Regions from separate parts of the Undibacterium sp. Ji49W genome, predicted to be linked through region 1. Evidence: predicted binding sites of a transcription regulator. Region 1 holds the regulator's gene; each other region holds the start of a gene.
The links. Region 1 encodes sigma-54, which starts transcription at its own class of promoters, with help from an activator protein. Its sites were predicted from a motif close to TGGCANGNAANCTGCTTT; they were not measured.
Positions count from the first base shown of each region.

Region 2: a site for sigma-54 is predicted at 7,462-7,479, ahead of glnA (type I glutamate--ammonia ligase). Genes of this name have one in related genera too.
Region 3: a site for sigma-54 is predicted at 5,415-5,432, ahead of nirB (nitrite reductase large subunit NirB). Genes of this name have one in related genera too.

Region 1 covers NZ_JBMPOW010000011.1:145,357-155,511, reverse strand. Annotated here, with positions in the region: gene ACO0LK_RS15455 (enoyl-CoA hydratase/isomerase family protein) at 1-163, opposite strand, end outside; gene hpf (ribosome hibernation-promoting factor, HPF/YfiA family) at 830-1,177, opposite strand; gene ACO0LK_RS15445 (RNA polymerase factor sigma-54) at 1,287-2,774, opposite strand; gene lptB (LPS export ABC transporter ATP-binding protein) at 2,786-3,538, opposite strand; gene lptA (lipopolysaccharide transport periplasmic protein LptA) at 3,539-4,090, opposite strand; gene lptC (LPS export ABC transporter periplasmic protein LptC) at 4,118-4,768, opposite strand; gene ACO0LK_RS15425 (KdsC family phosphatase) at 4,765-5,301, opposite strand; gene ACO0LK_RS15420 (KpsF/GutQ family sugar-phosphate isomerase) at 5,301-6,341, opposite strand; gene ACO0LK_RS15415 (monovalent cation:proton antiporter-2 (CPA2) family protein) at 6,455-8,437, shown strand; gene ACO0LK_RS15410 (adenine phosphoribosyltransferase) at 8,470-9,012, shown strand; gene ACO0LK_RS15405 (GNAT family N-acetyltransferase) at 9,052-9,513, shown strand; S-adenosyl-L-homocysteine riboswitch at 9,606-9,680, shown strand; gene ahcY (adenosylhomocysteinase) at 9,706-10,155, shown strand, end outside.
Region 2 covers NZ_JBMPOW010000019.1:10,300-20,454, reverse strand. Annotated here, with positions in the region: gene ACO0LK_RS21405 (methyl-accepting chemotaxis protein) at 1-467, shown strand, start outside; gene ACO0LK_RS21400 (ABC transporter permease subunit) at 646-1,524, opposite strand; gene ACO0LK_RS21395 (taurine ABC transporter ATP-binding protein) at 1,536-2,369, opposite strand; gene tauA (taurine ABC transporter substrate-binding protein) at 2,345-3,340, opposite strand; tRNA gene ACO0LK_RS21385 (tRNA-Ser) at 3,871-3,960, opposite strand; gene ACO0LK_RS21380 (rhodanese-like domain-containing protein) at 4,058-4,522, opposite strand; gene ACO0LK_RS21375 (bifunctional diguanylate cyclase/phosphodiesterase) at 4,553-6,883, opposite strand; gene glnA (type I glutamate--ammonia ligase) at 7,615-9,030, shown strand; gene ACO0LK_RS21365 (DUF4124 domain-containing protein) at 9,157-9,645, shown strand; gene glnL (nitrogen regulation protein NR(II)) at 9,741-10,155, shown strand, end outside.
Region 3 covers NZ_JBMPOW010000008.1:120,140-130,294, forward strand. Annotated here, with positions in the region: gene ACO0LK_RS11795 (molybdopterin-dependent oxidoreductase) at 1-2,527, opposite strand, end outside; gene nirD (nitrite reductase small subunit NirD) at 2,583-2,927, opposite strand; gene nirB (nitrite reductase large subunit NirB) at 2,955-5,384, opposite strand; gene ACO0LK_RS11810 (nitrate/nitrite transporter) at 5,754-6,968, shown strand; gene ACO0LK_RS11815 (protein kinase domain-containing protein) at 6,992-8,704, shown strand; gene ACO0LK_RS11820 (EAL domain-containing protein) at 8,858-10,155, shown strand, end outside.

The DNA of each region.
Region 1 (10,155 bases):
CATGGATAAATACTGCCCGCACGCTTTGATCATCCTGCCAGGCCAGCAAGGTCGTTGTCAGCGCTCTAACCATATCGAGAGACAGCGAGTTCAGTGCTTTGGGTCTATCCAGGATGATATAGCCGATGTTGTTCTTGACGGAGGTGAGTACAAATTGGCTCATGGTGGTTGACTATGCAGGGTAGAGGATGAAGCTGCTATTTTAGCTTTGTCGGACGTGGGCGTCACGGGGTGTATATGCTTATGAGGAAATGATGCAGGGGCGAGATGTTTGTTGTTGTTGTTGTTGTTGTTGTTGTTGATCTTCAACCGCTTGGGCCGATGTAATTTGTGCGTCACAGAAAATGGAAAGAGAAGATCCGATGTTTGAGCGAAGCGAGTTGCGGATATTCCCATTTTTTGTGATGCACAAATTATGCTGAAGCGCAGCGCAAGCACCCGTAGGGCGAGTCTGCGGTCGCCTTTTCTTTGGATACTTGCTTTTGGCGACGCAAAAGAAAGTATCTCGGCTGCCGGGCCGAGACCCGGCTTGTGTCCACGGAGGGCGATCGTCTTAATCAAAGTGTGGCATATAACGGGCGACACGGCATACATAGAACGCCGCTGGATTCCAGCCAAACCCACGCTGGAATGACGCCAATAAAAATGCCGTGAATCAACTAACTCGCAGCTTGTTGAGCAACGCATGCTACAAACAGCAATAAAAGTAAATTATTTATTTGAAATGTCAGAAACGATATCTACAAAAAACCTATCATCCAGCAAAAAGGACGCCTGTAGCGTCCTTGTTTTGGATGTCCACAACCCTGTTAAGGTAAGGACTGGGGTCTTATGAAGCCGATGCCGGATCAGGTATGTGCTTGATGGCGTCGTGCTGATGGTTTTGTATCTTGTCTTTATGCTTGATGACCTGACGATCAAGTTTATCTATCAGTGTATCGATAGCTGCATACAGATCATGCGCCAGACTTTCTACATGGATATCTTTGCCACTGATATGCAAATTAATGTCCGCTTTGTGTCGTTTTTCCTTTTCCCGGAGCTTGTCCACCGTCAGGATGACGGCGATATCAATGACCTGGTCGAAGTGTCGCCTGATACGTTCTAGTTTGGTATGTACATATTCACGAATTGCAGGAGTTACTTCGACGTGATGTCCACTGATGGTGAGATTCATACTGTGCTCCTATAGTGATGTTGCTTGCTGTAACGATAAGCTCATTGCTGTCTTATTGCCTTGAGCTAAATCATATATAGCAATTCAAACCGTGATTACAAGGACTTGCTTACAAAGATTTACGCAAACTCACTGGGGGGATTTTGAGGGCTTCACGGTATTTGGCAACTGTCCGTCGGGCAATTACCATGCCCTGTTCACCCAGCATGTCTGCAATTTTGCTATCAGAGAGTGGGCTTTTCTGGTCTTCTGCTCCTATCAACTGCTTGATGAGTGCGCGTATCGCGGTGGAAGATGCTTCCCCCCCTGTTTCCGTCGCGACATGGCTGCCGAAAAAGTATTTCAACTCAAACATGCCGTGGGGGGTCAGCATGTATTTTTGGGTTGTTACACGCGAGATAGTGCTCTCGTGTAATCCTAGTGTATCAGCAATTTCGCGCAAAACAAGGGGGCGCATGGCAACAGCACCATGCGTGAAAAAATTGCGTTGTCTTTCAACTATGGCTTGTGCAACGCGCAAAATGGTATCGAAACGCTGCCGCATATTCTTGATCAGCCAGCGTGCCTCTTGCAACTGTGAGCCGAGCCCGCCTTCCCCACGATTTTGTTTCATGATGTTGGCATACATGCTGCTGACACGCAATTTGGGCATGACATCCTGATTCAGCGAGACTTGCCAGCCATTGGCTGATTTTTTGACAATGACATCTGGCACGACATAATCCGATTCATCGACTGCAAAATCGATACCTGGGCGGGGCTTGCATAGGCGGATGACGGTTTGTGCGTCGCGCAAATCTTCATCATCGCAGTCGAGGATTTTCTTGAGTTTGGTGAAATCTCTTTGTGCAAATAAAGTCAGTTGCGTTTCAACAATTTGCAAAGCCAGTCTGCGTGTCACGAAAGCAATTTTAGGCAAGCGCTTGATTTGCAGGGCAAGGCATTCAGATGGTGTGCGAGCGCCCACACCTGCCGGATCAAAGCTTTGCAGCATGTTCAGGGCAAATGCCAGTTCTTCTGGCTCGACGCACAATTCCAGTGGCAGGCTGGCATGGATTTCATCCAGGGTTTCTGTCAGGTAGCCATTGTTGTCGATGGCATCAATCATCAATTCGACCAGGGCGCGGTCACGTGGCTCGCGCAGGTTCAGACGCATTTGTTCTTGTAAATGTTCTCGCAGTGTAATGTGGGCGGCACCCAGTTGTGGCCTGCCATCTTCATCGTCACTGCTTTTGCTGCCATGATGCACGTCGTCAAAACCCCAGTCTTCTTCGCTGGAGCTGCTTGTGTCATTGCTGACGGCGATATCAGCGTCAGCCTGAGGTTCTGTAGCTGTGCTGCTTTCTTCGCGGGATGCTGGCGCTTCCATGCCGGCGTCTGCTGCTGTGCTGCTGGTATTGATGGCACCGTCTGCCAGCAGGCGTACTGCGTGGTCCAGCGGGTCATCCACACGCTCCAGCATGGGATTTTCTATGAGCAGGGTTTCCAGCTCCTGGTGCAATTCCAATGTGGACAATTGCAGCAACCGTATGGATTGCTGCAATTGAGGCGTTAATGCCAGATGCTGGGACGTGCGTAGTTGCAGGCTTTGTTTCATGATGATTCCCGTCACATCCGGAAATGTTCTCCCAGATAGACGCGCCGCACGGATTCATTTTGTATGATGTCATCCGGCTTGCCGCTGGCCAGTACGGCCCCCTGATTGATGATGTAGGCATGATCACAGATGCCCAGAGTTTCACGCACGTTATGATCGGTAATCAATACGCCGATGCCACGTTCCTTGAGGAAACGCACAATGCGCTGGATTTCAATCACGGCGATCGGATCAACACCGGCAAAGGGTTCATCCAGCAAAACGAAGCGCGGGTTGGTGGCCAGTGCGCGGGCAATCTCTACACGCCGGCGTTCGCCGCCTGATAGTGACAGTGCCTGACTTTCCCGGATTTTTTCAATCTGCAAATCGGCCAGCAGGGCATTGAGCCTTTTGACGATGGATTTCTCGGAAAGAAATTTTCCATTGGCATCTTTTTGCAATTCCAGCACGGCACGGATATTTTCTTCTACCGTCAGCTTGCGAAATACCGAAGCTTCCTGTGGCAGGTAAGACAACCCCAGCACGGCCCGCTGGTGTATTGGCAATTGTGAGATATTGACAGCATCAATCGTGATATCGCCAGCGTCGGACGGCACCAGGCCAACGATCATGTAGAAGGAGGTGGTTTTGCCGGCACCATTCGGGCCCAGCAAACCAACCACTTCACCGCTTTTCACTTCCAGCGATACGTCACGCACCACCTGGCGCGCGCCATAACGTTTTTGCAATCCCTTGACGAGCAAGGTACTAGGCGTGGCAGTCATTTAATTGGTCTGTTTGGGTTGCAGGGTGATTTTGACGCGGCCGGCACCGTCTACATGCTGGCCCGTGGTTGAATTGGTACCGATGGCGATATCATTTTTACTGTCATAGGACAGGTATTCGCCCTCTTGTTCCTGGGTGACCTTCTTGCCTTCCAGGTAGCGCACTTTGGCTTTGGAAATGAACTTGACGATTTCTGTCGTCTGATTGTATTCCGCACGGTCCGCTTCACCTTCTACCCACAGGTCCGGGCCGCCATCGCGTTTTTGCCGGAAGCTGACTTTTTTGCTGACGCCACCAGTCAGTACGACAAACTGGTCACCGTTCGGGGCTTCGGTAACGACGGCTTTTTCCGAATTGACGACCAGGGTGCCGCGCACCAGTTGTACGCCTTTGGACAAGACGCGCACGCTGGTTTTTCCATCGCTTTCAGAGTAACCGGCCTCGATGGTTGTCTCCTTGAAACTGTCGGCTTTTTCTGCACCTGCTGGCGTATAGATTAAAGCTAAACAAGCCAGTCCCAGGCATTGGCTAAGGGAGCGTATCAATTTCATATTTTTCATTGGCAAATATCGCTTTCTCTATTTGGATGGTGTAGGGGCAACTGGTTCGCGTTCACGTTTTTTCAAGTGAATACGTACCTTACTTAGCAGCGCCAGATGTTGGGTGGAGTTGTTGGCCACCATACCTACGGCGGTGGTGTCCACTTTTCCTGTTTTGACGGTGATAGGCTTGTCAGTTTTGACAATATCATCGTCGGGTAACAGCAACAAATAACTGGTTTCCAGGCGCATGAATTGTGAGCTCAGGCCTTCGGGTCTTTCCATGCTGACGTTGTCATACAGACGTACTTCATCATGTTCACGCTTGGGCGTGGTGACCGTGGATTTTTGCGACACCACGGCCAGGTCAGCCAGCAGATGCAAAGGCGGGCGATCAACATCAAAGCTGTTGATTTGCGGGCGCTGAATTTCTATATTGTCATTGCGCGGCAGATGAATCAGGCGTTCACCAGTGATGTGGTAATTTGCCTTGCCATTATTTGACAGCCGGATAAAATTGAATTTTTCTACATAGTAATCCGGTGCCGAACGGGCAGATGAACGGTTCTGTTCATCATTCGCATTCCGCCGTATGACTTCCATCACCCAGATGGTACCCAGGGTCATCATGCCCAGCAGTATGACTGCCAGCCAGATGCGGAAACGGTCTATGGTCATATGTTGTTTCATGACAGGTAAGCCCCGATAGCCTCTTCATATTTACCCTGGGCGCGCAGGATGAAGTCGCAAACTTCCCGTGCCGCACCTTTGCCGCCACTGGCCGTGGTGACGTAATGCACTCTTTGCCTGACTTCTGCATGGGCATTCGGTACGCTGGCAGAAAAACCGCAACGTGTCAGTATCGGCAAGTCGATGATGTCATCGCCGATAAAGCCACAGACATCGGCAGGCAGATTCAATTCAGCAAGCAATTGCAGGAAGGCCGATTTCTTGTCGTGTATGCCCTGGCGTACATGGGTGATGCCAAGGTCGCTGGCACGCTTGCTGACAATCGCTGATTGCCTGGCGCTGATGATGGCTGTGGCAATGCCGGCCTGCTGCAACAGCTTGATGCCCTGGCCGTCAAGCACATTGAAGGTTTTCATCATTTCACCTTCCGGGCCGAAATGCAGGCTGCCGTCGGTGAGTATGCCATCCACGTCAAATATCATGAGCTTGATCGTGGCGGCATTATCGGCTGCAACTTGTCTTGCTTTTTCCATCAGATTACCTTGGCCCGTGTCAGGTCATGAATATGCAGGGCACCGACCAGTTTTCCCTGGTCATCGGCCACCAGCAACTGGTTGATGCGATAGGTTTCCATAATTTCTACCGCTTCTACCGCCAGTTGTTCTGGCCGTATGCGGCGCGGCTTGTCATGCATGACTTCGGCAATCTGTAACTGGGTAAAGTCGCGTGTGCCATCCATCAGGCGGCGCAAGTCACCGTCGGTGAAGATGCCGACGATATGCTGGTCTTTATCCACCACGGCGGTCATCGCCATGCCTTTTTTGGTAATTTCCAGCAGCGCGGTTTTCAGGCCGGTATCTGGTGTCACCTGCGGGATATCATCGCCGGTGCGCATGACATCGCGGACGTGGGTCAGCAGGCGGCGGCCCAGTGAACCACCAGGGTGGGAGCGGGCAAAGTCTTCTTCGCGAAAACCGCGTGCATCCAGTACGGCGACTGCCAGCGCATCACCCAGCGCCAGTGTGACGGTGGTGCTGGCTGTTGGTGCCAGGTTTAGCGGGCAGGCTTCTTTCGCCACATGCAGGTTCAGGTGTACATCGGCCAGCTTGCCCAGACTGGATTCCGGGTTGCCGGTCATGGCGATCAGTTTGACACCCAGGCGCTTGATGATGGGCAGGATGGACATCAGTTCAGATGCTTCACCAGAATAAGAAATGGCAATAAATACATCTTGTGGTGTCACCATGCCAAGATCACCATGCGCGGCTTCTGCCGGATGGACGAAAAAGGACGGCGTGCCGGTAGAAGCGAAAGTCGCAGCGATCTTGCGGGCGATATGACCAGACTTGCCTATGCCCGAGACGACCACGCGACCGTGGCAGGCTAACAACATATACACGGCTTCGGTGAAGCCGGCTGCGTCGCCGTTACCCAGACGCTTTTGCAATGCAAGCAGGGCATCGGCTTCGATTTGCAGGGTTTCGCAGGCCAGTTTCAGGGCGCGCTGTGCGGCTTCAGCCGTGCGCACAGGTGCAACATGGTCGCGAGAAGATAGGGCATTGAATTCGTTCATGCCCGAAGTATAAACGAAATCCGCAAAGCAAGAACTCTGCCAGTTGTAACGTAGTGAATATTGTTTGCCTTAAGGCAGGTTTCAGACGCGATAAATCGGCAATAATAGGAGACATGACAGGTCTAGACACTACATTATTATTGCTGGCAGCCTCTGTGATGGGCGTGGTCGGCTTCCGCATGTTGCAACTGCCGCCCATGCTGGGTTATCTGGTAGTTGGTATTTTAATTGGCCCATATGGTCTGGGTGTGGCGGAAGAAAGTGCGGTCACCCACGAACTGGCCGAATTCGGCGTGGTGTTCCTGATGTTTTCGATAGGGCTGGAATTTTCGCTGTCCAAACTCATGGCCATGCGCAAGGCCGTATTTGGCCTGGGCATGGCCCAGGTGCTGGTGACCATATTGACCAGCATGCTGTTTGGCTGGCTGGCCAGTCGCTGGCTGCCGCCCATGTTCAGGATTAGCTGGGAAGCCTCATTTGCGCTGGGTGGTGCGCTAGCCATGTCATCTACCGCGATTGTGTCCAAAATGCTCACAGAACGGCTGGAGCTGGAAAGCCTGCACGGGCGGCAAATTATCAGCGTGCTGTTATTTCAGGATCTGGCCGTGGTGCCCTTGTTGATCCTGGTACCGGCGCTGGCATCCAAATCACCTGACCTGGTGAAAACGCTGGCGCTGGCCAGCGGCAAAGCTGTTGTGGTACTGGTGTTGCTGCTGGTGGTCGGGCAAAAAATCATGCGTACCTGGTTCAGCATCGTGGTAAAGCGGCGCTCGCAAGAGTTGTTCATGCTGAATCTTTTGCTGATCACCCTGGGTGCTGCCTGGCTGACCGAAAAGGCTGGCCTCTCCATGGCGCTGGGTGCGTTCGTGGCGGGTATGCTGATTTCCGAGACCGAATACCGGCATCAGGTGGAAGAAGATATCAAGCCCTTCCGCGATGTCTTGCTGGGGCTGTTTTTCATCACCGTCGGCATGCTGTTGAATGTGCGCCTGGTGATTGAACATTTCTGGCTGGTCATGTTGTTATTGTCTGGCCCGGTATTGTTAAAGCTGATACTCATCGCTGCATTGGCCAGGGTATTTGGCAATTCAACCAGCGTGGCCCTGCGCACGGGCCTGGGTCTGGCGCAGGCCGGTGAATTCGGCTTTGTCTTGCTGAATCAGGCCGGGGGCTTGCAACTGGTGGACCCCTTGCTGGTGCAATTGATACTGGCGTCGATGGTGATTTCCATGCTGATATCCCCATTCATCCTGGCCAAGTCGGATGTCATCGTCATGAAATTCTCGGCCAATGAATGGATGATGCAATCCCTGGCCCTGACCCAGATTGCTGCCCGCACCATGACCACCAAGAAGCATGTGATCATTGCCGGTTTTGGTCGTAGTGGCCAGAGCCTGGCGCGTATTCTGGCAGAAGAAAATATTGATTATCATGCACTTGATCTTGATCCGGACCGCGTGCGCGAAGCGCAGGCTGCCGGTGTCAATGTGTCCTACGGTGACGCAGCCAGACGCGAGAGCCTGCTGGCCGCCGGTATCAACCGGGCTGCGGCATTGGTGGTGACGTATACCAGTACGGCATCAGCGCTGAAGATCTTGCATTTTGTGAATGAAATGAATCCCAGCCTGCCCGTCATTGTGCGTAGTCACGATGATGTCGATCTGGAAAAACTCAGGTCTGCCGGTGCCACCGAAGTCGTGCCGGAATTGATGGAAGGCAGCCTGATGCTGGCTTCTCATGCGCTGGTCATGCTGGGCGTACCCTTGCGCCGCGTGGTGCACAGGGTGCAGGCAGCGCGCGAGGCGCGTTATGAATCCCTGCGTGGCTTCTTCCACGGTGCCAGCGATGCAGCTGACAGCCCGGAAAACATGCAGATACGTCTGCATACGGTATTGTTGACCGAACGTGCCAAGGCGCTGGGGCAGAATCTGGCAGACTTGAAGCTGGGTGAGCTGGAGGTGGATATCCATGCCATACGGCGAGGTAAAGCCAGGCTGGATCAACAAAATGACATTGTTTTGCAGAATGGCGACGTGGTAGTGGTCAGAGGAACTTCCGAAGCAGTCGCTAGAGCAGAGCAGCGGCTGTTAAAATAGCGGGTTATTTTTCAATTTGAAGGACATGCTTGATGTTTAATCCATCAGAGTACATTAAAGAACATATCCGCACGGTGGAAAACTGGCCACAGGAAGGCGTGATGTTCCGCGACATTACCCCCCTGTTGCAGAATCCTAAGGTATTCCGTGTACTGATAGATATGTTTGTGCATCGCTACATGGATGAAAAACTTGACGTCGTGGCTGGCCTGGATGCGCGCGGTTTCATCATCGGTTCTGTGCTGGCCTATGAACTGAACCTGGGTTTTGTACCTATCCGCAAGAAGGGCAAGCTGCCTTTTCACACTGTTTCTGAGCAATATGAGCTGGAATACGGCAGCGCAACGGTAGAATTGCATGCCGACGCCTGCAAAAAAGGCGACCGCGTAGTCCTGATTGATGACCTGATCGCCACGGGTGGCACCATGATGGCCGGCAAGAAATTGCTGGAGCGCCTGGGCGCGACCGTGGTCGAGGGCGCAGTCATCGTTGATCTGCCCGAACTGGGGGGCTCAAAAATTATCCGTGACAGTGGTTTGCCTTTGTACACGGTTTGTAATTTTGATGGTCATTAGGCCATACCTATTCAAAATCCGTGACGGGCGTTTGTCAGCATGAGTCTTTTGCATATAGAAGCCGTTGACCCGGCCTTGCCCGAGGCCGAGGCCTTGCTGGAAGAATTATCTGCCAGCCTGGCTGTGATCACTGGTAGCAGTGGCCGCGCTTCCTTTGATGTACAGGATGTGCGCGTGCCAGGTGCCCTGTTTGTAATGGCACGCGATGCCAGTGGCGTGGCGCAGGCTTGCGGTGCTATTCGTCCTATGGAAGACGGCGTGGCCGAAGTCAAGCGCATGTACGCGCGGACAAACACGCTGGGTCTGGGTTCTGCGGTACTCGCCCATCTGGAAACTGCTGCCAGGCAATATGGCTATCGTCATTTACGTCTGGAAACACGCCTCGTCAACCAGCGGGCCGTTGCCTTTTACGAAAAACACGGCTATTGCCGTATTCCCAATTTTGGCAAATATGTTGGTAAGCCAGAGGCGGTGTGTTTTGAAAAAACATTGAACTGGTAGAAATACATAAAAAACAAATGGCAGGGACTTTTCCAATTCGTTACAAATAGCAAGAAATCAGCACAAACACCGGAGCTGCGCTATACTTGAAATCTTCCAAGGAGCGTTGCGACGAAAACTACAAGTTTTTGCCAGGCTTGGGATATCCATAACCGCGCTCACGTTACTTTTTTCATCAGAAAGGAGGGCGTGATGAACGCCGTCGTAGCAAACACATCCAATACCGTTTCCCAAGATTTTTTCGTTGCTGATCTCAGTCTGGCTGACTGGGGCCGCAAGGAAATCCGCATTGCTGAAACAGAAATGCCTGGCCTGATGGCGATCCGTGAAGAATTCGCGGCTACCCAGCCACTGAAGGGCGCACGTATCACCGGCTCCCTGCACATGACTATCCAGACAGCCGTGCTGATCGAAACACTGCTGGCATTGGGCGCAGAAGTGCGCTGGGCATCTTGCAATATCTACTCGACACAGGATCACGCAGCCGCAGCCATCGCTGCTGGCGGCACACCAGTGTTCGCTTTCAAAGGCGAAAACCTGGATGAATACTGGGATTTCACCCACCGTATTTTCGAATGGAAAGACGGCGGCTATTCCAACATGATTCTCGACGATGGCGGCGATGCCACCTTGTTGCTGCAT
Region 2 (10,155 bases), on a different contig from region 1:
TGGCATTGAATGCCGCCGTGGAAGCCGCACGCGCCGGTGAACAGGGCCGTGGATTTGCCGTGGTCGCCAGCGAAGTCCGCACCCTGGCCCAGCGGTCCGCCAGTGCCGCGAAAGAGATCAAACAGTTGATCGATACCTCGGTAGAAAAAGTGGATGCTGGCAGCAGACTCGTCGATGATGCAGGCAAGACCATGAATGAGATCGTGAACTCCATCAGAAGCGTCACCGACATCATGAGCGAAATTACTGCCGCCAGTATTGAACAAAGCCAGGGCATTGATCAGATCAACACCGCAGTAATACGGATGGATGAAGCAACACAACAAAATGCCGCCCTGGTTGAACAGGCCGCAGCCGCAGCTGGCAGTACCCAGGACCAGGCACAACAATTGATGGATGCGGTCAGGGTCTTTAAAATTGTGGAAGCAGCACCATCAAACAACAAATCCATGCGCCTTGTTGCCTAATGGGCTAATGGACTGATGAGCAGAGGCTGGCTGCCGGATGGATAACAGATTGACTGCGCGCGCGGGATTGCTTGCGGGTGTGATCGTTGTGTGATCACTACCCCGCCCAGTATTGCCCTGGAATGCACAGTGTCAAATATTGATCTGTGCTGTGTCCGGCTGCAAGCCTGCTGCTGTTTCAGTCATGTCCTTTCCAGGGCACCAGTTTGCGTTCGAGGCGGCGCATAAGCAGATCGAACAAATACGCCACGATACCGATAAGGATGATACCCATGATCACGATATCGGTACGCAAGAAGCTGGATGCATTCAATACCAGCTGCCCCACGCCAGCCGTGGCTGCCACCATTTCAGCCGCAACCAGGGTCGTCCAGCCGAAGCCGATGGCAATCCTCAAACCGGTCAGAATATCCGGCAGCGCTGCCGGTAAAATCACATGCCGCAATAATTGCCACTGACTCGCTCCCATCGATAGCGCTGCATGCAGTTGTTCCGATGCCACCTTGATGACGCCAGCGCGGGTAGCGACTGCGATAGGCGCAAAACAGGCCAGGTAGATCAGCAATATCTTGGCCGTCTCGTCGATGCCGAACCAGATCACGATCAAAGGCAGATAGGCCAGCGGCGGCAGCGGACGATAGAATTCGAGGAGAGGATCAAAAATACCTCGCACGATACGATTGGTACCCATCAGCAAGCCCAGCGGCACGGCGCTGATAGCAGCAAGAAAAAATGCACCAAACACCCGTAACAGACTCCAGGCCAGATGCTGGAGTAATGGCAGCCCGCCTTGTATATTGCCGTTCCAGGCCTGTACAGCGGCAAGCCATACTGCCGCAGGTGAAGGCAAAAATAAAGGTTCTATCCAGGTTCTTGCCGTGATGATCCACCAGCCCAGCAACAGAATTGCGATAGTGGCGACGGTGACGCCCAGCGTTTTTCCACTTCCCGGGCGAGGGTACACTTTTGCCACTGGTAATAGCGGCGTGATCTTGCGCTGTGCAGGTTCTGCATAGGCGATATCAGGGACAGCAGGTGAAGTCGATGAAAGAGTCATGGCGTGGCAGTTCAGACAGGGTGGTGCACAAGTTGCAGCAGGCGTTCGCGCCAGGCAATAAACTCAGGCGATGACTTTACCGCACGCGCATCGCCAGACGCCAGATAGTCACCTGAAAACGGCAGTTCGAATTGATGGGCGATGCGGCCTGGGCGTGGTGACATGACAATCACACGCGAGCCCAGAAACAGCGCTTCTTCAACGCTGTGAGTAATGAAAAAAATGGTTTTCTTGCTGCGTTGCCAGACATTGACCAGCAGCTCCTGTATCGATTCCCGCGTTAAGGCATCAAGCGCACCCATCGGTTCATCCATCAGCAGCACGCGGGGATTATTGGCCAACGCACGGGCGATTCCGACACGTTGTTGCATGCCACCTGACAATTGATAGACTGGCGCTGAAGCAAATTGCTCCAGCCCGACCAGGCGCAATTTATCGAGTGCAAGCGCATTGCGCTCGTTACGCGCAATGCCACGAAAGCGCAATCCCAGCGCGACATTGTCAAGCACATTCAACCACGGCATCAGCGCATGTTTTTGAAACACCACGCCCACTTCAGGACTGGGGCCGGTGATTGCTACATCGTCGAGCATGACCTCGCCTTCCGAAGCCTGTATAAATCCGGCCAGGCAATTCAGCAAGCTGGTCTTGCCACATCCTGACGGGCCAAGTGCGACGACGAATTCGCCAGGGGCGATAGACAGATTGACATCGGACAAGGCCAACGCTTCGTCAGCCCCAGCCCCAGACTCGGCACCAGAAAAGCGCACCGAGAGCCGGCGTATGTCAAGCTGACCGCCACTGTGCGCAGCCGGCTGGTTTATTGTGCTGCCTTGCGTACCCATGTTGCATTGACTCCTACACTGTAGTCTGGCAATGCCGTCTGGATGGTACCCTGGGTTTTCAGGAAGGCTGCCGTAGCAGCCAGCGATTTGGCAGCACCGCCACCCAGCCATTGTGCTGAAGCCTGCTGTTGCAAGGTCGGAAACTCATACAGCGCCAGGCTGGCGGGGACTTCGGCAGCATCAGCACCAGCCCATTTGGCTACCGCCTTGATCTGCGCAGAATCCACCTTCCAGTTCGCCTTGTTGTTGCGATAGTCGGCATCTGTTTCTGCCAGCAGCTTCACCAGTTCGGTCAGGAAGGCATCATTCTGTTTGGCAAAATCCTTATTCACCACAATGCCGTCAAAGGTCGCGGTGCCGGTCTGTTTGGCGATTTCGCCAGAGGAGATCAGGGTCTTTCCGGTTTTCTTGACTTTGGCCAGTACAGGATCCCAGATGAAGGTCGCATCAATATCGCCACGCTCCCATGCAGCAGCAATTTCTGGTGGACGCAGGTTGATAATCTTGACGTTGCGTGCATCCACTTTGGCATGTTCCAGCGCAAGCAGCGTATGGAAATGTGAAGTCGAAACAAATGGCACAGCGATGCGTTTGCCATTCAGATCAGCAAGTGATTTGACATTGCTGCCATTGCGTACCACCAGCGCTTCGGCATCATTGATATTGTCCAGAATCCAGAACAACTGGATATTCAAACCTTGCGACAAACCTGATGCAATCGGCGCCGAGCCTGCTTCACCGATTTGCACCGAGCCAGAAGCCAGTGCCCGGATGACATCAGCACCGCTGGCCAGTTTGCGGAAAGTGACTTTATATCCAGTCTTTTGTTCCAGATTTTGCGTTTCCTGCGCATAGCGCCAAGGCACCACCATGTCCTGATAAGCGATGACGACTTCTTTGGTTTCGGCCACGGCATTCCCCATAAGGAAGACGCTGGCGGCGAGGGCAAGGACACGCAGATTTTTTTTCATATATGGTAATGGACAGGTGGATAGTCGGCCCAGTATAGGAGTCAGTTTTGTACGACAAAACGAATCTTTTCGACTAAGAATATGCATGTGCTGAGCATTTCGGAATGCGCACGCCCATAAAACGCAGGCAAGGTCGTAAGATCAGTTATCCACTACCAGAGGCCAGATGCCTGTTCGCATCAATGCAGGGACAAACAAAATAACAATGCTCTCAGCTGTATTGTGCGTGGAAGATCACGGCAAGTGGCTGGCCGACAAGGCCAAGGATCAGGTACAACAATGGATGGATGCGATGGATACAGACAAGGTCTGTAAGATTTTCGCTTTAAGAGAGTACAAACTACACAGACATGCACCTTGCTGCGATGAGGCGTCATACGTTGTCTGATTGATGCCAATTGAAGATGGGATTGCCGTCTCGGATATCCTCTGGCGGTGACTGAAGCGACCGCGTAGCTTAATTCAGATATTCAGAGTCAGATGCAGAAATAGAAAAAGCCCTTGATCATCAAGGGCTTTTTCATTGTTCTTGGCGGAGAAGGGGGGATTCGAACCCCCGGTAGGGATAAACCTACGCACGCTTTCCAGGCGTGTGACTTAAACCACTCATCCACCTCTCCTACTACATTCGCAGTCATTTGCCGTAACAGCGAAGTCCGCTATTCTAGCAAAATAAAATTCAACTTGGAAGCTTTTTTCTTTTTTGTTGAAAAAGACTTAAGCACCCAGCCATGGCAGGCCCAGTTGGCACCAGCCGCCTACGGTTTTTCGGTGGCCGTCGGCGTCTTTGTCGCCTTCAAAGCCTTGCAGGATGTCAAAGCAGCTGGTGTAACCATTCTCTGTTGCCAGTTTGGCTGCATGGCGCGAACGCACGCCAGAGCGGCATAGAAAAAGAAGGGCTGTGGTTTTGTCGGGTGCCGCAGCTTGCAGTTGTGTCAGAAAATCAGGATTGGGGACGCCACCTGGGTAGAGGCTCCATTGCACGGCCTGATGTTGCGATGGATTGATGTTGACGCGACCCACCCAGTCACGTTCGGCATTGGTGCGTACATCCACCAGCAAGACCTTGCTATCGTTTTGCAATAATTCAAAAGCTTCTTGCGGGGTGATTGCGCCGGCATAATCCAGGGCTTGTTCCTGGCCACGCTGGCGCGCTGTCTGAAGATGATCAGTGGTGGACATATTGGTCTCCGTGCATTGTTGCTGAATGGGTTAGCCTTTAGTGTATATTAAATCGGGGCTCGGCTTACCATATAGATAACCTTGAAATGCCTGGCAGCCCTGCTGTACCAGAAACTTTTGCTGCGCGCTCGTTTCTACGCCTTCGGCAATCACTGCCAGTCCCAGGCTTTGTCCCAGTCCTATGATGGTGCGGGTGATGACGGCATCATTGGTATTGTTGAGCATCTCACGTACGAAAGACTGGTCGATTTTTAATTGATCCAGGGGCAGGCGCCTCAGATAGGATAGGGAAGAATAACCAGTCCCGAAATCATCCAGGGAAAAACCGACTCCCTGCATTTTGAGCTGATTCATTCTTGCGATGGTTTCTTCTGCGTTATCTACCAGCAGGCTTTCTGTCAATTCCAGTTTCAGTTTGCTGGCATCGATGCTTGCATGACGGATGATGTCCTGCACCTGGGCCACAAAATCAATCTGCTTGAATTGGCGGGCGCTGACATTGACAGCCAGCGTCAGCGCTGATGTTGCCGGATCTCGCTGCCACTCGGCCAGCTTCTGGCAGGCGGTCTGCAAGATCCAGATACCAAGTGGGATGATAAGCCCTGATTCTTCAGCCAGGGGAATGAATTCGGCGGGAGAAACCAGGCCGCGCAATGGGTGCTGCCAGCGTACCAGCGCTTCTGCGCCAATGATGGTACCTGCCGCATTTACCTGGGGCTGGTAGTGCAGGACGAACTGCTGTTGCGTCAATCCCAGACGCAGATCTGCTTCCATGGCGGCGCGGGCATTGACGATATCAAGCATGTCCAGGTCAAAGAAACGAAACAGGTTGCCACCGCTGGCTTTGGCTTCGTACATCGCGACTTCAACTTGCTTCAACAATTCTTCTGCATTGTCGTTTTGTCTGCCAAACAGGGTAATACCGATACTGGCGCTGCTGTGATATTCAAAATGCTCCAGGTCATATGGCTGATGCAGGTCGGACAGTATTTTGGCGGCGATCATTTGCGCTTCTATTGCTGCTTCGCGTAGATTGTCGCTGAGATCATCCAGCAGTAAAACAAATTCGTCGCCACCATGGCGTGCCAGCGTATCGCCTTGCCTTATGCTATGCGCCAGGCGCTTGGCAACCACTTGTAATAACAGATCACCTTTGCCATGGCCGATGGTGTCATTGATGCTCTTGAAATTATCCAGGTCAAGAAACAGCAGGGCGCCAAAGCGGTTATGACGGGATTTGCTCAGCAGCGTGTGTTGTAACCGGTCCAGCAACAGACGGCGATTTGCCAGGCCTGTCAGGGCGTCGTGGTAGGCGAGATGTTCGAGTTTTGCTTCTGTGGTTTTTCTTTGGGTGATGTCCAGCATGGTGGCAACATAGTTGACGACGTTGCCATTGCCGGATTTGACTGCGGTGATGGTAAGCCATTCGGGATACACTTCACCGCTTTTACGGCGGTTCCAGATTTCGCCCTGCCAATAGCCACTCTTTTCAAGATAGGCAGTCATTTCGGCATAGAAGCTGTTGCCGTGCATGCCGGACTTTAGCAGGCTAGTTTGCTTGCCTATGGCTTCTTCCCTGGTGTAGCCGGTGATGCGGGTAAATGCCTGATTGACGCGCAATATGGTTCTGCGTTCATCGGTGATGACCATGCCTTCCTGGCCTTCGAAGGCAATCGCGGCAATACGTAAATCTTCTTCTACGCGCTTACGTTCGGTGATGTCTTGCACGGTGCCATAGCGATTGATGGCGCTGCCGTCTGCCTGCCGTTCCAGCTTGATTTGTATGTGTAGCCAGCGGGTCTGGGTGTCGACCAGTATCCTGTGTTCGATTTCCATATCCTGGCCTGTCATCGCCTTGGCCCAGGTATTGATTACCAAGGTTTTGTCGTCCGGATGGATGCGTTGTATGAGGGTGGTACAAGTTATTTTACTACCCGGGCTGATGCCCCAGATGCGGCAGGCTTCTTCTGTATACCGTATATCCTGATTATCCAGGCTGCTGATCCAGCTACCGGTTTTTGACATGGCCTGGGCGCGGCGTAATTCTGCCTCGCGTTGCGCCAGTTGGGCAGTTCTCTTCTCGATGATTTTTTTCAAACCGTGCTTTTGTTGGCGTGCTTCCAGCAGTAACCTGACCAGATAAGCCAGCATGGCACTGAAAACGAAGCCGATCAGATAGTTGAACAGTAGGTCGTGCCTCGCAGTGTTCGACGCATGTGCCAATTTTACGGAAGATGTGTCATCGATATTCCAGTCCCGCAGTTCTGGTATGAGCGAAAAGCTGACAAACAGGGACAGCAAAAAGATCGCTAAGGCGAACAGCAAAGGCCGGGTAAAAAATTGGCGTAAATATGCATGCATGATGATCAATGAATGTGGCGGACGGCGCACAAGAGAGCTTCGCACAATTGCTACGGGCGAAAACCTGTCGGCAAAGAATGCGATTTAATAAACAGGCAGGGTGACGATAGCGATTCAACAAATGAGAGTCAATCTCATTTGTTGAATTTAGTCGACCTATTGACACTTGCTTGATGCTGATCAAACGACGACCATCCAGATACTTTGTGATTGACGAGTTGAATAAGAGGCAGTTGCAAGATTAAGCTGGCAAGGTGCCGTTGCCACGGACAATGCCTCAGTACCTCAGTATTTCTATGCTACCAGGCAAGACTACGCAGCGACTCCAGATTAATTGAATGTGTATGAAGTACAAAGCAATACCATTTAAACAAGCATCATGGATGCGCACCTAAGCTGTGCAAAAATATATTTTCACAAGATAAATGCATTTAATTGGTGCATAAATTCATATTTGCACCAAATTGTAGCGGTTCGTGATTTGTTTATTTGTGGCAATGTGCCGACATGCACAAAGAAAACGCCACAAAAACAAGCATTTAACAAATATCAAATTTGAATATGCTTTGGCTGGTTGATGGCATGGATTCTGCTATCATCTCTCACTGAGTTTAGCCGCCAGTTGAATTCAAGAGTGGATGAGGTAGGACTGTTCACTCGTTCTTGGTTGCTGGCAGGTGCAGGGCTCAGCAATTTCCGAATTTTTTTTAGCTCTATTTGAGGAGTTTCACATGGCAATGACAGCCGCAGAAGTCTTGAAAATGGCGAAAGACAACGAAGTTAAGTTCGTTGATTTTCGCTTTGCTGATACCCGAGGCAAAGAACAGCACGTTACTGTTCCAGTTTCCCAGTTCGATATCGATAAATTCGAATCTGGCCACGCATTTGACGGCTCGTCTATCGCTGGCTGGAAAGGTATTGAAGCATCCGACATGTTGTTGATGCCTGATCCTAATACTGCCAATATCGATCCTTTCTTCGAAGAAACAACATTGTTCATGCAATGTGACGTCATCGAGCCATCCGATGGCAAAGGCTATGACCGCGATCCACGTTCCATCGCAAAACGCGCTGAAGCGTATCTGAAATCTTCCGGCATTGGTGATACCGCCTACTTTGGCCCAGAACCAGAATTCTTCATTTTTGACAGCGTACGCTGGAAAGTGGACATGTCCGGTTCCTTCGTCAAGATCGATTCCGAAGAAGCTTCCTGGACAACAGGCGAAAAACTGGAAGGCGGCAATACTGGCCATCGTCCTACCGTTAAAGGCGGTTATTTCCCGGTTCCTCCAGTCGACAGCTTCCAGGACATGCGTTCTGAAATGTGCCTGATCCTGGAATCCCTGGGCATCCCGGTTGAAGTGCATCACCACGAAGTGGCTGGCGCTGGTCAAAACGAAATCGGCACCAAGTTCTCTACTCTGGTAGAGCGTGCTGACTGGACACAAAACCTGAAATACGTAGTCTGGAACGTAGCGCATACCTACGGCAAGACAGCGACTTTCATGCCTAAGCCTATCGTTGGCGACAACGGTTCTGGCATGCACGTGCATCAATCCATCTGGAAAGATGGCAAAAACCTGTTTGCTGGCGACGGCTATGCCGGTTTGTCTGATTTCGCCCTGTACTACATCGGCGGCATTATCAAACATGCAAAAGCATTGAACGCGATCACTAATCCGGGTACCAACTCCTACAAGCGTCTGGTCCCAGGTTATGAAGCACCGGTTAAACTGGCTTACTCCGCACGTAACCGTTCTGCTTCCATCCGTATTCCTTACGTTGCCAATCCAAAAGGTCGCCGTATTGAAACACGTTTCCCTGATCCACTGGCGAACCCATACCTGTGCTTCTCTGCACTGATGATGGCAGGTCTGGACGGCGTTCAAAACAAAATCCATCCTGGCGAAGCAGCGAGCAAAGATCTGTACCATTTGCCGCCAGAAGAAGATGCATTGATCCCGACAGTCTGCGCTTCCCTCGAAGAAGCACTGAATGCATTGAACAAAGATCGTGAATTCCTGACACGCGGTGGTGTGTTCAGTGACAGCATGATTGATGCGTACATTGACTTGAAAATGCAAGAAGTACAACGCTTCCGCATGACGACTCATCCAGTCGAATTCGACATGTACTACTCTCTGTAATTAGGGTAAAAACAGAAAAAGCGGGGGCAACCCCGCTTTTTTTGTTACAAATGCTAATTTTTTCGTAATTGTGTTGCATCGCTGCATCGCATACACTACAAGTCCGTGATTGATTATTGCTTTAATATGAATCGACTATTGTCAGCTTTCATTCTCCTGATTGGTGTGCAGGCTTACGCCCATGCACAGTCCGATGTGTATTTATGCGTCGACGAGAACGGTAAAAAAGAATACAAGAACACGGGCGCAGTCAAAGGTTGCAAAAAGGTGGAATTGCAGGGCATTACGGTGGTACCGGCCCCTGTTTTACCGGCGGCAGGCAAAAAGCCTCAAGGTAAGCCAGCCAGCAGCCCTACCGACTTTCCCAAAGTAGATGAGGGAACGCAAAAAGCCAGGGACTCAGACCGCAAGCAGATTTTGCAGGACGAATTGAAGGCGGAAGAGCAGAAGCTCGCGAATTTGAAAAAAGAGTTCAATAATGGTGAGCCGGAAAGGCGAGGCGATGAAAAGAATTACGCCAAATACCAGGAACGCACCAATTTGATGAAAGAAGACATCAGTCGCACCGAAAAGAACATAGAAGCGCTTAAACGAGAGATAGCCAATTCGAAATAAGTCGCCCATGTCGGGAAATGGTGCCAACAGGCACCAGTCCGGGCATGATGCTTGCGTAAAGGTCGCTGTGTGCGGCCTTTTTTTATGGATAACGTTTGAAAACTCCACTTACCTCATTTGCCGGACTGGATTTGCTGACCTCAGCCGTTATCGTGCTGGATGCGGAGGGCAGTATTTTATTTGCCAATGCCTCTGCTGAAAATTTGCTGGACAGTTCATTCAAATCACTCACGAATTTAAAGCTGACAGACCTGTTCCTGAACGGCGAAGAGTTGATCGAGGTGTTTCATCAGGCGGTGGCACACCAGTTTGCCGACAAGCGCCAAGACCTGACGCTGGAACGCGCCGGGCGTGAAGCATTGCATGTGCACAGCATCGTGACAGCGCTGGATAATCCTGATACGCCGGTACTGATAGAGTTGCGCGAAAACGTGCAGCAACTCAAGCTCGACAGAGAAGAGCGCATGCTCGATCAAAGCAAGGCCAACAAGGAACTGATACGTAATCTGG
Region 3 (10,155 bases), on a different contig from region 1:
AACGCCCCAGTCTGGCAACGGGTTCCTGCGCTTGCAGGAAATCCTTGAGCCAGCTTTCAGCACTGACATCGCCAGCTAGCGCCACGGCAGCCAGACCACCGTCTTTCACCAGGATATGACGCGACACACTGCGACGCCTGTCGTCATAGCGCAGCACATCGGTGCCATGTATGCCAAACAGTTGTTCAATTTTTTCCAGCACCTCAGTTGCCACGGCTTCTTCATTCGCAGCACGGAAGATGACACCGACTTTGTCGCGGCCAAACGGTGTGCATGAGGCATAGGCAAATTCACGCATATAAGGTCGCAAGGCAGTCTGCACTCGATACGCTTCTTCGCTATCCAGCCAGGCAAATACCACGAAGCGCCAGGGCAGTTCTGCCTTCAGTATCTTGACAGCAGCCGCTTTCAGTTCCGGCTGTTTGGAACTGGGGTCGATTGCTGGCGAAGTCAGGGCATTCACGCCATAGCTGGCATTCTGTGCATGGCCACGACCGGATACATATTCTTCACCCCAGTGCATGGCGATGAAGACCTGGCCGGCGCGCTGCTCATCACTTTCAACGATGGGTAAAATCACTGTGCCACGGCGGCTGCTGACGTGTACCAGATCACCTGGCTTCAGGAAGCGCCTTTGCATGTCTGTCGCGTCCATGCTGATGCCAGGTTCGGCCACATGGGCAAACAGTTGCGCCACGGTGCCGGTACGGCTCATACCATGCCATTGATCACGCAGGCGACCGGTATTCAATGAGAACGGATAGCGGGCATCCACCGCATCCTTGACCGGCTGATACACGGCATTGACGAAATGGGCGCGACCACTGGCTGTAGGGAAGATGCCATCTTCATACAAACGCTGCTTGCCTGTGCTGGCACCAGCCGGATAAGGCCATTGCTGTGGCCCCTGCTGTTCCAGTATGGCGTACGACAGACCGGTGATGTCGAGATCACGACCACGGGTACTGTCACGGTGTTCATTCCACACCTGTTCATCACTGTCGTACGCAAAGTTGACCGCTGACTTGCCCAGCAAAGGTGCCAGAGTTTGCGCAAACTGACTGGCAATTTGCCAGTCATGCCTGGCTTCACCTGGTGCGGGTATGACGGGGCGTACACGCGAGATACGGCGTTCTGAATTGGTGACGGTGCCGGTTTTCTCGGCCCAGGTGCTGGCAGGCAAAAGAATGTCAGCATACGGCACGGTGGCCGTACTGGCATAGGCTTCCTGCACGATAACCAGCTCGGCTTTTTGCAAGGCTTCGCGTATCAGGTTTTGTTCAGGCATGGATTGCGCTGGATTGGTACAGACTATCCAGATAATCTTGATGTCCCCCTGCCTGACTGCTTCAAACATTTCCACTGCTGTCTTGCCTGGTGCAGCCGGTACATCATCAACACCCCAGTAAGCGGCTATTTCTGCGCGATGTTCAGCATTGCTTAGATCACGGTGACCAGACATCAGGTTGGCCATGCCACCGACTTCACGCCCGCCCATGGCATTTGGCTGCCCGGTCAGGGAAAACGGTCCGGCACCTGGTTTGCCGATTTGATGGGTAGCCAGATGCAGATTGATCAGGGCAGCATTTTTTGCAGTGCCCGCTGAAGATTGATTCAGTCCCTGGCAATACAGGGACAGGCTGGCTTTGGATTGACCAAACCAGCGTGCTGCCTGCACCAGATCGGCTTCCTTGATGCCACAGGTCTTGGCTACGGCTGCTGGGGTATAGTCACGTACTGTTTGCTTGAGTTCGGCAAAGCCTTCGGTATGCGCCTGGATATAATCAACATCGATCAGATCTTCCCACAGACACAGATGCAGCATGCCGTTAAACAGGGCCACGTCAGTGCCCGGCAAAATCGGCAGGAACAAGTCTGCATCGCGCGCGGTATCAGTACGGCGCGGGTCAGCGACAATCACTTTCAATGCTGGATTCTTTTCCCTGGCCTGTTCCAGTCGACGATACAAGATAGGATGGGCATACGCTGTATTCGAGCCCACGATGAAAATCACTTCGGCCAGGTCTATATCTTCATAACAGGCAGGCGGTGCATCGGCACCCAGTGTCTGCTTGTAACCAGCCACAGCGCTGGACATGCACAGGCGCGAATTGCTGTCGATATTATTGGTGCCTATCAGGCCCTTGGCGAGTTTGTTGAAGACGTAATAATCTTCAGTCAGCAACTGACCGGAAATATAAAATGCAACGCTGTCGGGGCCATGCGCCTTGATGCTGTCGGCAAACTTGCCGGCAATGGTGGCAATGACGGTATCCCAGTCACTGCGCTGGCGTGACTGATCCCGCCCCGCAGATGGCGCACGCATTTCGGGATACAGTGCCCTGACCTGTTGCTGTATTCGGGCATCTGCCGACAGATGCAGGGTACTGCCCTTGCTGCACAGGCGGCCAAAATTGGCTGGGTGATCCGGGTCACCACGTACGCCCACAACCTGCCCGCCTTCGCTTTCAATTACTACACCGCAACCAACGCCGCAATAACAACAGGTAGATTTGGTTTCAGTCATACATGCCTTTAAGTGCTCGCTGCATCACAAAAACATGGGATGCAGCGCATTGTTCCTAAGCCTCTATTGCAAGTGTACGCAATTCATTCGCATCCAGATACACCTGATCTGCATCCACTTTCAGACTGAATTTTTGCGTGCAGCCTTCATCGGGTGCAATGGCGCAGCCCGTAGGCAATTCAATATTCCAGTTGTGCAGCGGGCAAGCCACTTTTTCACCAAAGACTATGCCTTGCGACAGGGGCCCGCCCTTGTGCGGACACTTGTCCAGCAAAGCAAACACCTTGTTTTCACTATTCCTGAAAATAGCCACATCCGGTTTGGTGGCACGGGCCACTACCCGCGCACCCAGTACGGGGATATCTTCAACACGACAAATTACTTGCCAATCCTGACTCATGTTTCTTTCCTCTCAACTAAATTGGCCTTATGCTGGCAAGCGCTCGAATTGACGCGTATCGACCTGGGCTTTTTCTGGTTCATGCCACGGATCAGATTCACCCTCCAGCGCAAACAGCAAGCGCTGGTACAGGTCTTTGCGACGCTCGTCATCTTCGAGGATGATTTTCTTCACATAGTCAAGACCGACACGGTCCAGGTAATGCACGGTGCGTTCCAGATACCAGCCTTCTTCGCGATACAGTTGCAGGAAAGCGCCGGTATATTCCATGACTTCTTCATGCGTCTTCAGTTTCACCAGGAATTGCGCGACTTCGGTTTTGATACCGCCATTGCCGCCCACATAAATTTCCCAACCAGAATCGACGCCGATCACACCAACGTCCTTGATACCGGCCTCGGCGCAATTGCGCGGGCAACCGGATACGGCCAGCTTGACCTTGTGCGGTGAATACATGCGCGCCAGTTCTCGTTCCAGCTGCTGCCCCATGAGGGTGGAATTTTGCGTACCGAAGCGACACCATTCACTGCCCACACAGGTTTTTACGGTACGCAAGCCCTTGGCATATGCCAGGCCTGATGGCATGCCCAGGTCTTGCCACACGGCGCGCAAGTCTTCTTTCTTCACGCCCAGCAAATCGATACGCTGGCCACCGGTGACCTTGACTGTTGGTATATTGAATTTATCGACGACGTCGGCAATCCTGCGCAATTCGCTGGCATTGGTTTCGCCGCCCCACATACGCGGGATGACGGAATAAGTACCATCCTTCTGGATATTCGCGTGTGAACGTTCATTGATGAAACGCGATTGCGGATCATCCTTGGCTTCACGCGGCCATGTGGAAATCAGGTAGTAGTTAATGGCCGGACGGCAACTGGAGCAACCATTCGGTGTGCGCCATTCCATGAATTCCTGTACGCCTGCAACAGTCAGCAGCTTGTTGGCCTTGATTGCATCGCGCACTTGCTGGTGGCTATGATCAGTGCACGAGCACATGGGTTTGACTTTTGAAGCCGTTGAATAATCACCACCGGCGGTGAACATGATGATCTGCTCTACCAGCCCGGTACAGGAACCGCAGGATGCCGATGCCTTGGTATGCTTGCGTACATCATCCAGCGTGAACAGACCTTTTTCCTTGATGGCCTTGACGATGGTGCCTTTGCAGACGCCGTTGCAGCCACAGACTTCGGCCTCATCCGGCATGGCGGCGGCTTTGGTGTGGCCTTCATGACCCACGTCGCCGGTATTCGATTCACCAAACATCAGCGAATCGCGGATTTCAGCAATATTCTTGCCTTCGCGCAGTAGTTTGAAATACCAGCTGCCATCCACGGTATCGCCGTACAGGCAGGCACCAATCAGCTTGTCATCCTTGACAACAAGCTTCTTGTAGACGCCACCTATGGGGTCAGACAGGATAATTTCTTCGGTATCTTTACCGCCCATGAATTCACCGGCAGAAAACAGATCGATGCCAGTCACTTTCAGTTTGGTGGATGTGACTGAACCCTGGTAACGACCAATACCAAAATTCGCCAGATGATTGGCGCAGACCTTGGCCATTTCGAACAAAGGTGCGACCAGACCGTACACCGTGCCGCGATGGTTCACGCATTCACCGACGGAATAAATACGCGGGTCATAGGTCTGCATGGTGTCATTGACGATGATGCCACGATTGCAGTACAGACCGGCTGATTCTGCCAGTGCCGTGTTAGGGCGTATGCCGACAGCCATGACGATCAGTTGCGCCGGAATTTCCAGTCCATCGGTAAAGCGTATGGATTTCACATGGCCATTTTCATCACCGGTGATGGCCTCGGTATTTTTTTCAAGCAGAAAATTCAGGCCACGGTCTTCCAGGGATTTTTGTAACATCTTGCCTGCAACAGGATCCAGCTGACGTTCCATCAACCATCCAGGCAGATGCACGACTGAGACGCTCATGCCGCGCATTTTCAAGCCATTGGCTGCTTCCAGGCCCAGCAGGCCGCCACCGATGACGACAGCGTGCGTATGCTTTTCTGCCGCCTCTATCATGGTATTGGTGTCGTAGATATCACGGTAGGCAATCACGCCCTTGAGGTCTTTGCCAGGTACCGGCAACATGAAAGGAGTGGAACCAGTTGCCAGCAACAAACGGTCGTATTCGGTCTGGGTGCCGTCTTCGGCAATCACGATGCGTTTGTGACGATCGATTTTGGTGATTTTTTTACCGAGATGCAGGGTGATATTATTTTCTTCATACCAATCGACATCATTGAGCATGATGTCCTTGATGGTCTGCTCGCCCGCCAGCACCGGTGACAACAGGATGCGGTTGTAATTGGCATAGGGTTCTGCACCAAAAACGGTAATGTCGTACAAATCCGGGGCAATCTTGATCAACTCTTCAAGGGTACGCACACCTGCCATACCATTCCCGACCATCACTAGCTTTAATTTCTTCATGGCTGCTCCTTTGCATGTCTCCACGGTTTATAAGCAAGAGCAATGCCAGTTCGAAATTTTCGCTTAGCCAAGTTTCCCGCTTTATTCTGTACGCACCAATAAAACCATATATAAAATAGCTTTGCACAGGTAAAACCAACAAATAATCAATCAGCATGATGAGTAATGCCACTTGCTGAAGCGTGATATGAAAAACCTATTTTTTACAAAAAATAAATTGGCCAAACTGGTGCATTGCACCATTTAATTTACCTGACGCACATTTTTTGCACATTTCGTTCTGCTGCAAGCAAGTAAACAGCCCATTTCCTGCACGATTTCATGGCACGGCACTTGCAAGTGGCATGCTCGTTCATCATTGGAGCGATCATGCAAAAAACATCATTCTGGAAAGCAGGCCATCCGCCGACACTGCTAGCGGCTTTCTTTTACTTCGATCTGAGTTTCATGGTCTGGGTACTGCTGGGTCCGCTGGCGATACAGATATCCAAAGACCTTGGGCTGACCGCCGCACAAAAGGGTCTGATCGTTGCTACGCCATTGCTGGCCGGTGCATTGTTGCGCATCGTGATGGGTATCCTGGTCGATCATCTGAAACCCAAAAAAGCCGGTCTTATTGGTCAGGTCGTGGTGCTGGCAGGTCTGTGCTGGGCATGGCTGGGCAATATACATACGTATGAACAGTTATTATTTCTGGGTGTGATTTTAGGTGTGGCAGGCTCTGCGTTTGCGGTTGCACTGCCGTTGGCGTCGCGCTGGTATCCGCCAGAGCATCAGGGCACGGCGCTGGGTATTGCCGGTGCGGGTAATTCCGGCACTGCTTTTGCTGCCCTGTTTGCACCAGCACTGGCGATTGCCTACGGCTGGTCGAATGTGTTTGGACTGGCTCTGATTCCATTGATAGTGGCACTGATTGTCTACCTGATTTTTGCCAAGGATGCGCCGGGTGAAACACCCAGCAAATCAATGGGTGAATACCTGGCCGTGCTGAAGGATAAGGATGCCTGGTGGTTCATGTTCTTCTACAGTGTGACATTCGGCGGTTTTTCTGGTCTGGCATCGTCGCTGACCATTTATTTCAATACTCAGTATGGCCTGTCGCCGATACACGCCGGTTATTTCACGGCTGCCTGCGTATTTGCGGGTTCACTGGTGCGTCCGTTTGGTGGTCGTATTGCAGATCGTATTGGTGGTATCAAGACACTGTCGGTGATGTACACCGTTGCTGCCGCCTTCCTGTTTATAGCTGCGACTGGCTTGCAGTCATCCGTGGCTGCCGTGGTCGTCTTTGTGATCGCCATGCTGGCACTGGGTACCGGCAATGGCGCCGTGTTCCAGTTGGTGCCACAACGGTTCCGCAAAGAGATGGGCGTCATGACCGGTCTGGTGGGTATGGCCGGTGGTGTCGGTGGTTTTTACCTGGCGGCCAGTATGGGTTATTCACGCCAGATCACCGGCAGCTATCAGCTGGGTCTGTCAATTTTTGCTGGCCTGGCAATTGTCGCCCTGCTCGGTTTATCATTGGTGAAGAAACGCTGGCGCACCACCTGGGGTTCTGCCGCCATGACCACCGCCAAAATCTGATCACCTGAGGCTTATCCCACACCATGCCACTCATCGTCACTACCGGCTATCAGTCTGTCGCAGGCGTGCGTAGCCGTAATGAAGACTTTGTCGGCATGGTCACGCCGGGCGAACCGGAACTGTCAAGCAAGGGCATGATATTGGCCGTTGCTGATGGTGTATCCGGCAGTGAGGGCGGACGCGAGGCAGCTGAATATGTCGTGCGCGGCTTGCTGACCGATTACTACGCCACGCCGGATACCTGGGAAGTCACCACGGCGCTGGAAAAAGTCGTGGTCGCCATGAATAGCTGGGTACAACAGCAAGGCTCGGTCAGACGCGAGCTGGCTGGCATGGCCACCACCCTGACCACCCTGGTGCTGCGTGGGCGCATGTATTACAGCGCCCATGTCGGCGATACCCGCTGCTATCTGCTGCGTAATGGCAACTTGCAGAAGTTGACTCAGGATCATGTCTGGGACAGGCCGGAAATGCAGCATGTGCTGACGCGTGCGATAGGCCTGGATTCTCACCTGGTGATAGACCATGGTATGGGTGAACTGCGTGCCGGTGATGTGTTCTTGCTGGCCAGTGACGGTGTCTGGGCTGCCATCAGCGAATATGACCTGAATGATTTTCTGCAACAGGTCAGCACCCAAAGCCTGAGCCCGGATCTGGCCTGTACTGGCCTGTGCGAAGCCGCCATGAAAGCAGGCTCACAAGACAATTGCAGCGCCCTGGTCGTGCGTGTCAATGAATTGCCGGAAGGCGATTTGCGCGACGCCATTACTGAATTGCATGTCCTGCCCGTACCACCCCGCATGAAACCTGGCCAGACGCTTGATGGCTACGTGATTGATGAAGTCATGCATACCTCGCAGACCACGCTGCTGTACCGCGTGACCGATCCGGTACATCATCGCAAGCTGGTGCTGAAGACCCTGCACCCCGACCGCGCTACAGATGCCCAGGAACGTTCTGCCTTTGCGCATGAAGCCTGGCTGGCAAAACGCGTGGTCGCCCGCTTCTTCCCCCAGGTGATCACGCCCGAGCAAAGAAATTACCTGTATTACCTGTCTACCTGGCATGCTGGCGATTCGTTGCAAAGACGGCTGGATGCAGGGCAACACTTTACCGTGCCCGAAGCCGTCGTCTGTGGCGGCAAACTGGTGCGTGCCGTCGGTGCGCTGCACAGACGCAGCATCTTGCACCGGGACATCAAACCCGCCAATGTACATCTGGGTGACGATGATGAAATCCGCATCCTCGATCTGGGCGTGGCGCAGTCCGGCTTTGACAGCAAGGACAGTTCACCAGCCAGCAATTTCAATCTGGCAGGCACGCCCTCTTTTCTGGCACCAGAACAATTCCAGGGGGAACCGCCGTCAAGAGCGACGGATATCTACGCCACTGGCGTGACCCTATATTACCTGCTGACCCGGCATTATCCCTATGGTGAGGTCGAACCTTTCCAGCGCCCAAAATTTGGTGAGCCGGTGACGCCGGGTCGTTATCGCCCTGACTTGCCACACTGGCTGGAAAATGTCTTACTGAAAGCAGTTGCCCGCGACCCGCAAGATCGCTTTGAAACGGCAGAAGAATTTCTGCTGGCACTGGAACGCGGTGCCGCCCATCCCCTGCCTGCTCCCAGCATCAAGCCGCTGGCCCAGCGTGACCCTCTATCACTGTGGCGTGCGCTGGCCATCATCTCCATCGTCGCCAATCTCTTGCTGGTATATCTGCTGATTGCACGTTAAGCGAAACACTGTTCGCGTCCGTGGCATGATGCATACTGCAACTGTTTGTTGGAACTGACTCATAAATAAACGTGAGTGTGAACAATGATATTGCCCTCATAATTAATAGTGTATTAACATTGGGCAGATATTCACTTGTAGACTGCCCTTGCCATGCGTAACAGCCTTGACCGCCTGATACATATACTGCGCCTGCGCCGCATAGGCGTAAGGCTGGCGCTCAGCTATGCCTTGCTGCTGGGCTTGTTCACTATCGTCCTGTTGTTGCCAATCTCACAAATTCGCAAAATGACAGCGCAAAGCGAGAAATTTTCCAGCAAGGAAATACAAAGCCTGCTATATGTACAGGAACTCAGTTTATCCACAGAAAATGTCGGACGTGCCCTGCTGCAATTGCTGACCGTTCCCTATGAACAGCGCATACCCGAATATGCCGCCGTCGATGAAAAAAACCGTCAGATTGACAAACTCATCAGCGCCCTGGAAACCACGCTAAGCGATGATGAACAATTGCAGAACCTGAAGAACCTCAAGGAAAAGCGCAATATTTACCAACAAAACTATCTTGTCACCGTCAACCAGCTCGAAGATGAAGGACAGGAAGCTGCCAAATCCACCTTTCTGAAGCAAGTGCAGCCAGCGCTGGGCAATTTGCTACAGGAATCAAAAACTTTCCTCGACCGTGAACAAAAACTGATACAACAACACCAGGCCGAAGCCCAGCATGACCTGGAACACACCGGCATGATGGTGGCATTGCTGTCGAGCTTTGCGGTATTGGTAGCAGCGCTGCTGGCCTGGCTGACAACACGCAGTGTGGTGCGGCCATTGGCGCGGCTACAGGCCAGTGCCCTGCGAATTGCCAACGGCGACTACCAGACGCGCGTCATTCCCGGCAAGACCGAAGAAGTGGCGCGGGTAGGCGAAGCTCTGAATGCCATGGCCAGCGCTATCGGCATACGCGAACAAACTGTCGAGCACCTGGCGTATTACGACCCCCTGACCGATCTGCCCAACCGCACCTTCCTGCTGAAAACCCATGACGGCAAAGGCGAGCCCCACCAGGGCCTGCTACTGATGGATCTGGCGCGCCTTAAAATCATCAATGAGACCTTAGGTTTTGATACTGGGGATACCGTCATCTACGACGTAGCCACACGCCTCAAATCAGTAGTCAGCCAGGACAATGGCGAGCGCAAACCCTGGCTGGCAAGACTGGCTGGCGGTGCCTTTGCCATCCTGTGCTTTGATACCAGCAAAAGCGCCATGGAAAACCTGCATCAGCGTATTGATGCTGTCATGGCCGAACCGGTCAAGTGTGCCCAGCATTCTGTCGATGTCAGCCTGGTGTACGGCCTGGCCATCACCATCGACACTGCATTGCCCTTGATGACCCTGATACGCAATGCCGAAGTGGCGCTGTATGCGGCCAAGCGTAGCGCCAGTGCAGC